3 regions of the Paenibacillus sp. sgz302191 genome follow, and region 2 is predicted to be linked to each of the others. Evidence: predicted binding sites of a transcription regulator. Region 2 holds the regulator's gene; each other region holds the start of a gene.
The links. Region 2 encodes LexA, which represses DNA repair genes until DNA is damaged. Its sites were predicted from a motif close to CGAACATATGTTCG; they were not measured.
Positions count from the first base shown of each region.

Region 1: a site for LexA is predicted at 1,566-1,579, ahead of AC3G2T_RS36865 (Y-family DNA polymerase). Genes of this name have one in related genera too.
Region 3: a site for LexA is predicted at 1,379-1,392, ahead of AC3G2T_RS14285 (carbohydrate kinase). Genes of this name have one in related genera too.

Region 1 is NZ_JBYLHY010000051.1:8,748-12,026, reverse strand. It holds gene AC3G2T_RS36875 (hypothetical protein) at 1-575, shown strand, start outside; gene AC3G2T_RS36870 (hypothetical protein) at 604-945, opposite strand; gene AC3G2T_RS36865 (Y-family DNA polymerase) at 1,289-1,543, opposite strand; gene AC3G2T_RS36860 (YjcZ family sporulation protein) at 1,762-1,863, shown strand; gene AC3G2T_RS36855 (hypothetical protein) at 1,963-2,418, opposite strand; gene AC3G2T_RS36850 (hypothetical protein) at 2,640-3,074, shown strand.
Region 2 is NZ_JBYLHY010000040.1:8,137-11,415, reverse strand. It holds gene AC3G2T_RS34310 (vWA domain-containing protein) at 1-329, shown strand, start outside; gene AC3G2T_RS34305 (hypothetical protein) at 419-817, opposite strand; gene lexA (transcriptional repressor LexA) at 949-1,566, opposite strand; gene AC3G2T_RS34295 (LysM peptidoglycan-binding domain-containing protein) at 1,834-2,130, shown strand; gene AC3G2T_RS34290 (DUF896 domain-containing protein) at 2,374-2,562, shown strand; gene AC3G2T_RS34285 (HAD family hydrolase) at 2,605-3,279, shown strand, end outside.
Region 3 is NZ_JBYLHY010000008.1:198,924-202,202, forward strand. It holds gene AC3G2T_RS14280 (pseudouridine-5'-phosphate glycosidase) at 1-192, opposite strand, end outside; gene AC3G2T_RS14285 (carbohydrate kinase) at 210-1,313, opposite strand; gene AC3G2T_RS14290 (hypothetical protein) at 1,482-1,760, opposite strand; gene AC3G2T_RS14295 (LysM peptidoglycan-binding domain-containing protein) at 1,885-3,171, opposite strand.

The DNA.
Region 1 (3,279 bases), on a different contig from region 2:
TGGAACTTTCAAAAGACAATACAAAAGTAACTGTAAGCGGTACCCGAAAAGCTGATGGAACACCTGAGTTCTATGATATTGTAATTGACAACAAAAAAGGTACATACAAAGCAACCAAAAAGAATGAACTTGCAAAAAATTTGACAGTCAGCCCCAGTAATATTACTTCTTTTTCTGATCCTGGTTCAAATTATCAATTTCATGTGAGATCACATACATTTGACCCTGTAAATATAGATTGTAATTGGTCAGAGCTTGGAGAGGGTTGGTATGAGTATAATGGACAGTATTCACTGAATTGGAGAACAAAAGATCATTGGGATGCTCAACCAACCTCATTAGGAACATATTGGTATTTTGTTTCAGATAGTTGGGGGAACGATCCTCAATATTTTAATTCCCTTACAGGAACACATGTTAACTATAATTTTCTAGGTGGAGCAACAGGTAACACCTATGCAATACTTTATATTTATGTATCTCCAAGACCGAACGGAAATGTTTACTATTCAGCAAGCCTGTCTACACAAGGGGTAAATGGAAATTTACTTCATGTAGCCGTTGGTACTTATTAATAAGTTAACAAAAAAAGAGAATTGCGGTCTAAATGCAGTTCTCTTTTTTATTATTTTCATTGATCAATTTAATACTAACAAAAAATAAAATTGGTGATAATAGGAATAAATTAAAAATACTTGGTATAGTCGCCAGACCAAAATAAATACATAAGGGAGTTATGATCACAGTTGTGATTATTGCAAGTAAATTTTTCTTAAGGAATACTGAGACCAAAGCAATTATGGATGGAATAAGAAGCATAGAAATTAATAGTGTAACATGTTCTGATTTTACACCAGTAGGATCATACGGATTATGAAATATGTATACAATCACCATAACAAATAAGTTCAATGTAGCAAGGATACCTAAATAATTTTTTATCATAGGTTACCTCCACAAAATGAAAAATACAGCAAAAACAACAATTAAATACTACCACAATAAACATTTAATGTAAACTTCGACTGAATCTTTGACCTTATACTGTATTCCTAATTGATACATATTATTCTTTTGAATTAATCGTTGAAGTTTCATCGAGCTTGTTTAATTTTCGGAGTCAAGCATGATTTACCTCTCCATCATTCTAAAATTTATCGTAAATTATCCCGCGCAGCTTCATTAATTCATCTTTCAATTGTTAACTCGCAGCCCTTCTTTCCGGCAAGATGGTGTGTTTTACCCGTCTTAAGAGCCTAGAATCGGTTCTAAGGTAATGCCACAATCTCTACTGGAAGTTGGCTAAACAAGTGGAATGTAGCGAAACGCGATTTGAAACAAACAAATTAATTATGTACATCCTTGTTAGGAGTAAAAAACCTTGGAAATAAAAGTGCTTTTGAACTTGAACCCAATAATGTGCATTAAATTTAGATAGTCTTGTGGCCATTTTAGCGAGGATCTTGGTTTCCGAAATGCCCAGCCTTGCAAACACTCCGGTTGATACCAGAACTCGCTCTTGGATTTGCTTCGCGATCTCTATTGCAGTACCAAAAAAAGAATACCGAACAAATATTCACATTTCAAGAGGGGGGGAAATATTTGTATTTTTTAGCGAGCAACACAAGACGGTCAGAACGCGGCGTTATTTGAGAATGACACATAAACGCAACTTGGGGGACATATATACAAGCAAAAGTGAAGTCGGCGACATATGAATATGACGTATTGAAAATGGATTTATGAAGGGAGGATATAAACATGGGCGCTAGTTGTGCAGGATACGGCATGGGAACAAACGTGGCTGCTATCTTGGTTCTGTTTATTCTTTTGGTCATCATCTCGGTAACTTTCGTCTGGTAAATGCACAAAATCGTATGAGTTGTTAAGAAGCAAAAGGAGCTGCCATGGCAGCTCCTTTTTAAGTATATCATTGAATCGTGACGGTGTTTAACGCAACCGTTAACGGTTAATTTTAAAGCCGCCGTAATCAATGACCACGATCTGTTTATTCCGCTTTAAACGTAGGTTAGGACAATATGGGCTGCTATAACGACTAACACCTTTTGACGGAATAATTCCATTTTCCACAAACTTCTTCACTACTATCATAAGTTTTCTTCTATATACAGGATTATTGGGAAATTTTATATTATGCTTTTCCATAGTTAACCAGCGATTTGCCTTATCATATTCGATAATTTTGGCAAGATATTTTTTAATCGGCTTCGAAGATGATTTATACAGGTTTACTTCCGTCCGGTTGCATATAATCCCGTTCTTGGATTTGGCCATTTTCAGTACATAGCCGTTGCCTAAATCGTATACAACTCGTGTAACGCCTTCCCCAATGCATTTCTTCCCCTTTATTTTCCTTTTCATGTACGCTGTCATTTTCATCAAGGCAATATCCTCCATTTCCCCGCATGATCTCCCGCTACCCACCGTTTACCGTTTCTCTTGTCAAATCTAGTATATGCCGCGGATTGTAGATCGGTTTGGATATATGAACATTAATCGATCCTATCGACTCACTTTAAAAAAATGCACGATTAGAGCTGTATTAACGCACTGTGATTTATTGCTTTGTCTGAATATAATAAAAAAAGTTTATCCGTGTCCTGAAGAGGTGAGTTCGGTTGTTTAGTAAAAAATCGTATCATAAAATGATTCGTAGAAAAAACATTATTGGTACGGGCGCAAGGCGTGTTGTGTACGACCTGGGAAATGGTTTTGTATTAAAGCTGGCTAAAGCCAAAAGCGGGATTAAAAGCAATAGAAAAGAAGTTACAATGTACAAATTGTCTCCGCTTGAGCTAAAAAAACACCTTGCTCCTGTAGTTAAGTATGGGAAAGGATATTGTTGGATAATCATGAAAAAGTATGATCGTCCATATCGCAATACAACAACAAATAGGCAAAAACTCTCCGCAATGAAAGCTAAGTTTAGAAAAAATAAAATTATTCCTTATGAAATTTTAGATGTTCATGGCCCCTACTATCAAAATATACGTCTAAAGCCTAATGGTGAAATCGTTGTGATCGATTATGGGAATTTTATGTATAAACGCTAATTAGCGGATTACAGTTGCATAAGGAATATCCAGCTTGCAGGGCACTACGGCAGTCATTGACAAAATCAGCAGAATCCCATCAATTATCAGATCATAGTGTCCAAGCGCTTTTTTAATGTATTTCATAATCTATGTTATAAAAGGGAAGGTATTTCGGTTCCGTAAATTTCTTATGACAACCGATCTTCGTTCTCTTCATACTTGA
Region 2 (3,279 bases):
AAAAATATACCGTGGAAGAAAAGAGCAATGTTCCCTCTTTCATTATTTTTATTAATGACGGCGGGGTGAAGAGGGGGACGGGAGATACGATCGACAAGGCGATCATTGAATCTTCGAACCTTCCATTATTTTGGCAGTTTGTCGGTGTTGGCAATTCCGATTTCGGAGTGTTGAAAAAGCTGGATACTATCGAAGGCAGAGTCGTCGACAATGCGAACTTTTTTCAAATTACGGATATTGAAAAAACGAACGATGAAGAGCTGTATGAAAATTTATTGAATGAATTCCCTTTGTGGATAAGAGAAGCAAAAGATAAAGGGATATTATAACAAATTGATCATCTCCCGGGTTGTGAAAGCCTTGATTGATGGCGCCTAAAGGGCAAGAAATGGATTGGGGAACGCCAACGAAACGAGATTTAATTCTTTAAATTTTCCCTGGTTACTGGTTTCAACCGTGAAATGTCATATCCTATCTTACCAATAATATCGAGCCCGTCCTGGAATTCTATAGCGTTTTTTCCAGTCCGCCCATTTTCCAAACCATGCAAAATAAAAGCTCTAATCGTTCTTGGATTATGTAAATTATATTTTTCAATTATGTTGGTATCTTTATTTTTTAAGGATGTACCGACTAATAGTGGATTTCCTGTAATTGGATCATCCCAAGTACAAAAAAAGAATGTGCATGTTATATTTTTTAGGACTTTTAAAGATATTTTAAGAGAAATATTACTCAACTGTTGATTATACTTCTGGTCAATCACATATAGGTATTCATTTTCGCCTACAATTATTTTTCTTGTCTTGTTCTTCAAGATCTTTGTACCTCTCGAATCAGTTTCGGTCCAAGTAAAAGGGATAGTAGCTATAAGAAATCGAATTGCAGTTCCGGAGTTCGATCGGTATTTTAAAAGCGAAAAACCACCTTAAAGGTGGTTTTTTGTACTTACATGTCGCGGAACAGGCCGATAACGCGGCCAAGGATGGTTACGTTTTTCAGAAGAATCGGCTGGAGGGCCGAATTCTCCGGCTGCAGACGGATGTGATCCCGTTCTTTGTAAAAACGTTTTACCGTTGCTTCGTCATCTTCGGTCATGGCGACGACGATATCGCCGTTGTCGGCGGTTTGCTGCTGCTTGACAATAACATAGTCGCCATTATGTATGCCGGCTTCGATCATACTGTCGCCGGATACGCTGAGCATGAACACGTTGTTGTCGCCGACGAGGTGGGACGGGAGGGGGAAGTAGTCTTCGATGTTCTCCGTTGCCGTAATCGGTACGCCGGCCGTTACTTTGCCGACTAACGGGACGCGCGCCACGGATAAAGCGAAGTTGCTCTCCGCTCCGTCGAGACCTAAAATTTCAATAGCTCTCGGTTTGGTCGGATCGCGGCGGATCAAGCCTTTCTTCTCCAGACGTTCCAGATGCCCGTGCACGGTCGAACTGGAGGCCAGTCCGACGGCTTCGCCGATTTCCCGAACGGAAGGCGGGTAGCCCTTATCTTTCACTTCGTTCTTAATAAACTCCAAAATTGCTTGTTGGCGTTGGGATATTTTACTCAATAGTTATCACTCCATCTATGAAAAAATCATTAACCAAATTATAACACAGAACCGGAGTTCGTACAAACATAAGTTCGAAGATTTATTGACACAAACGTTTGTTCGTGATATTCTGATTTCAGAACAAATGTTTGGGGGATGAATGTTATGTACATTGCATATTCAGAAGGAAGCAACTCACGGCAACTTCATGCAAGACCAGCGACAGCGAGAACTACGACACGTTCGGATCGTTTCCATCGGTTCTTCGGTTTGACGAAGCGATCTTTGAAATTCATTTTGCTTGCTGCCGCGCTTCTTGCCGTGTTTTCTTTTGGCGCAATCGTACAAGCTTACGCAGGAGATGGCGCGAACGCCGCTTCCACCCGGTCGCCTGAGCCCATTCATGAATCCGTACAAATCCCAAACCATCTTATCGTTGAACGCGGCGATACGCTCTGGTCTATAGCTTCATCCCGAATAAGCGAAGGTCAGGATATTCGTTCGTATATGAATAAAGTTAAGAAATTGAACAAACTTACTTCCACGTACCTTTATGAAGGGCAAATCTTGCTGCTGCCTTAATGCCTGGCATTTATATCGGACCCCTGGCCGTATTATTTAGTTTCGGCGGTCAACGATACCTCCAATTTCATTCCTAAGTGAAATGAGACATATTCGTTCATGTTCGATTCGGATTTTCTGAATCAAGCTCATTTGCCGACTAAGTTACTTGCCTTAGTCTTTTTTTGCGTGCAATTGCCTTGACATTCGGGTAGCGGAATGGCAAAGTAGTAGTCAGACTGAGTAATGGCAGGGAGGACTATCATGAGCGATAATATGGACCAGAACATAGAGAGAATCAACGAACTTGCCCGCAAAGCGAAAACAGTTGGCTTAACGGATGAAGAAATTGATGAGCGCAACGAGTTGAGAAAAAAATATATCCAAGCGTTCCGCTCCTCTCTTAAGGTACAGTTGGATTCTATCAAGTTTGCCGATGAAGAAGAGAAGTAAAGCAACAACATTTATAGATGCATTCAAAGGGGAAATGTAACGATGCCGCTCAAGGCTGTGCTGTTTGATTTGGATGATACGCTGTTATGGGACGATCGCAGCGTGAAGGAAGCTTTTGAAGCAACATGCGAGGAAGCGGCCAAACATTACGCTTCGATCAAGCCGAATGAATTGGAAGAGGCCGTGCGCAAGGAGGCCAGAGCGCTTTACGAATCTTACGAAACGTTCCCATTCACGAAAATGATCGGCATTAATCCGTTTGAAGGGCTGTGGGCTCATTTTACCCAGGGAGAACATGAGCATTTTCGCAAGCTGGAACAGTTGGCTCCGGGCTATCGGACGGAGTCTTGGACAAGAGGACTTCAGGCGCTCGGTATTGAGGACAAGGAACTTGGCTACAAATTAGGCGAAATGTTCCCGGCCGAACGCCGCCGCCGTCCTCTCGTTTACGAAGAGACGTTTCAAGTACTGGATGCGCTGAAAGGCAATTACAAGCTGCTGCTGCTGACGAACGGTTCTCCCGATTTGCAGATGGAAAAGTTGGCCGGAGTGCCCGATATTGCACCTTATTTTGATCATATCGTTATTTCCGGAGCGTTTGGGGAAGGGAAGCCGGCGGTTTCGATTTTCCGGCATGCGATGGAGCTTCTGGGTATTGAAGCTTCCGAAGGCATCATGATCGGGGACAAGCTGACTACGGATATTCTCGGCTCGGGA
Region 3 (3,279 bases), on a different contig from region 2:
GCCGTTCATGATGCCGATCGTGGCCGGAACGGCGCCGTTATCGCGAATGATCTGCTCCACTTTATTCGCCATCTGGATATTTTGCGGGTATGGCATGCCGTGGGAAATGATCGTCGTTTCCAGAGCGACGACGGGCTTGCCCGTGTCCAGCGCTTCTTTTACTTCGTCGGTAAAAGTCAAATAAGAGTTCATGTTCGGTTACTCTCCTTTTAAAATGAATGTTTTTGTACGATATCAAGCAGCAGTTGGCCGTTCAGCCCGCCTGCGGCGGATTCGTTGGTTTGCAAAGTGATGTGGGCTGCGGCGATGCCGAATTTGCACGCTTCGATAAACGATTGTTCCTGCAAAATACCGTAAGCGACGCCCGCTACGAAAGCATCCCCCGCGCCTGTAACTTCAACGACTTCCGTCGGTATCGGGGAGAATTGCACGCTGCCTTCCTCGCCATGGTAAAAGACGCCTTGCTTGCCGAGCGTAATCAGGACATGCTGCACGCCGCGCTTGCGGATGGCAGCCGCCAGTTCTTCAATAAAAGCGGGCTCGGCTTGTTCGGTAATGGCTGCTCCTGCCAACTGGCAAGCCTCTTCCAGGTTCGGGAAAATCGCCGTTACCCCCTGCAGCTGTGCGGGCAGTTTTTTCGCCTTTTCCGAAGAGACGGGATCGATAAACAGCGGAACCCCTTCCTCGGCGCAGCGCTTGACCAATTCGCCCAGGCAGCTCTCCGGCAGGTTGGTATCGGCAATTGCAAGCTTGGAGGCGGCAATATGCGGCCATTTTTCCTTAAGCAGCTCCGGGGTAAACGTATCGTAAATTTCCATATTGGCAAAAGCTAAAAACATATCGCCGCCCGCATCGAGCAGCGCTGTATAGGTGCCTGTATTCTCGCCAGGCAGCACAACCGATTGGCTGACGTCAACGCCGCGCTTCCTCGTCTCCTCAAGCACCCACATCCCGGCTTTGTCGTCGCCGACAACGGTCATGAGCGCGGTCCGGCATCCCAGTCCGGCGAGATTCTCGGCGATGTTGCGCGCAACTCCGCCGCAGGACTCCGTCAGCGTGACGGGGTTCGAGGAAGCCAGGCGAATCGGCTGCTTGCTCGCCGCCTTGCTGTCCAGATTGGCGCCGCCGATGCACATCACGGCACCCTCATCGGCGATCACGTAAGCGCGTCCGCGGATGAAGCCCTTTTTCATGAGCGTGGCGATATAACCGGCTACTGCAGAGCGCGAAATGCCGACGCTGCCGGCGATATCATTTTGCGAAATGAACGGGTTTTGACGGATAAGCGCCAAAATTTGCTGTTCCCGGTCCATGGCATGCTCCTTTCTGTGCAGGTCTGCTTTCATTGTAAATCATTTATAAACATATGTCCATTGAGTAAACTTTTGTTTGCAGCCCGCGAATGCAAAAAAGAGCATAGACCTGTTTTGAAGGTCTTGCTCCTTTTACCACATCTTCGAAAGCTTCGATAGAGGTTTATCTCATTCGACCCGGCTTCGGCTGTTCCGCGCGCGGGGAAGCCCGATAAGGCCGAGCAGCCCGAGCAATCCGAGATAGCCGCTGCGACCCGCTGCGGAATGTGCGGCAGGCTCCGGCGGACGTTCGGAATAACCGGCGTACGAGGGCGGAACGCCCGAACCGAGCGGCGAAGCGCCGCCGCCGGCTGCTTCCGGGGAATGGCTATGCCCTGCTCCGACAGCGGCGGCAAAGCACAAAAACGATAGCAGCGCCAACTTCGTATACAGCCGCGGGATCATCATGCATACCTCCGAATCGCTCAAAAGTGCGTCAAAATAGGCAGATTTACTATTCCCATCCCGCAGGAAATTTATTCGGCCCGGCGAGATTCCAGTTGCGGACAAGGTTGTCTGTTCCGGTCGTTCCTCACCGTTTTACAATGTTAAAATTGTCCTCCAGCAGCAGCCAGTTTTGCGGAAAGCTGAGACCGAGCTTCCAATAACTGATGCCCCTTAGACCCAGTTCTTTCAGCAAAAGAAATTTCGCCTGAATCGAGCGGGCGTCTTCAAACCAGACGGAGTGTTCTTTTCCGGACGGATCCCAATAGTGAAAGTGCGGGGCTTGCGCCCTATGATCGTACAAAATATTCGCTCTGTGCCTGCGAGCCAGATCGATCGCCGTCTGCGGGCTGATCGCTTTGGCGAACTTCCCGCCATGCACGTAAGGCAGCGTCCAGTCGTAGCCATACAAATTTTGTCCCATCATAATTTTCGAGCCGGGCATTTCGCTGAGCGCATACTCCAGCACTTTGCGCACCGGCCCTATCGGCGAAACGGCCATGGGCGGCCCCCCGCTGTAGCCCCACTCATACGTCATAATGATGACGAAATCGGCGATTTGCCCGTGCGCTTTGTAGTCGTGCGCCGTATACCATTCGCCTGTCTGCGCGGAGCTCGTCTTGGGGGCCAGCGCAGTCGACATCAGATACCCTTCGCGGTGGAGCTGATCCGCCGCCTTCCGCAAAAAACGGTTGTACTCCAGACGGTCATCCGGCCGCAGGTGCTCGATGTCAAAATGAATATCCCGGAAGCCGTACCGCTTGGCGGTTGCCTTAATATTTTCGAGCAAACGGTTCTGAATCGTTAAGTCGTTCAAAATCAAATGCCCAAGCTGCGGGCTGAACTGGCTTTTCTCCAAATTCGTAACAACCATCATCAGCGTGACCTGCGACTGCGCGGCAATCGATTCCAGGCCGTTCAAAGGGGGCGCCTGCAGCGAGCCGTCGCGTAAAATCCGGAAGCTGAACGGGGCAAGATACGTGAGATGGGGAGCCGCATCGCGGGCCGAATTCAGCAGCGGCGCAGATACATGATGCCCGTGAGGTTCCAGATAAGCATTGACCTCGGCATCGCGCCTTGGCGCCGGCGGAATGTACAAAGCGGAGCCTGCTTCAAGCGGCTGATCCGGACTGAGGTCGTTGAGTGAGGCGAGCGTTTGCGCGGCGACGCCCAATTTTTGGGCGATCGACTGTAAAGTGTCGCCGGGCATCACCCGGTAATACGAGCCGACGATCGGAATAACCAGAGCCTGTCCGATGACGAGCGACTGAGCCGCAGCTATTTGGTTGGCCTCCGTAATATCCTCCACCGTTACCCCATAAGTTTGAGCGATTCTGTATAATGTCTGACCACGTTGAACTACATGAATCTGCATGCGGAAATTCCTCCTGACGTTCCTGTACTTCATTACTTTTATCGTATTCCGTCTATCCACAATAGGTGTATGTCTAGCCCAAATTATGCTTGCGATTGCTTCAGTACT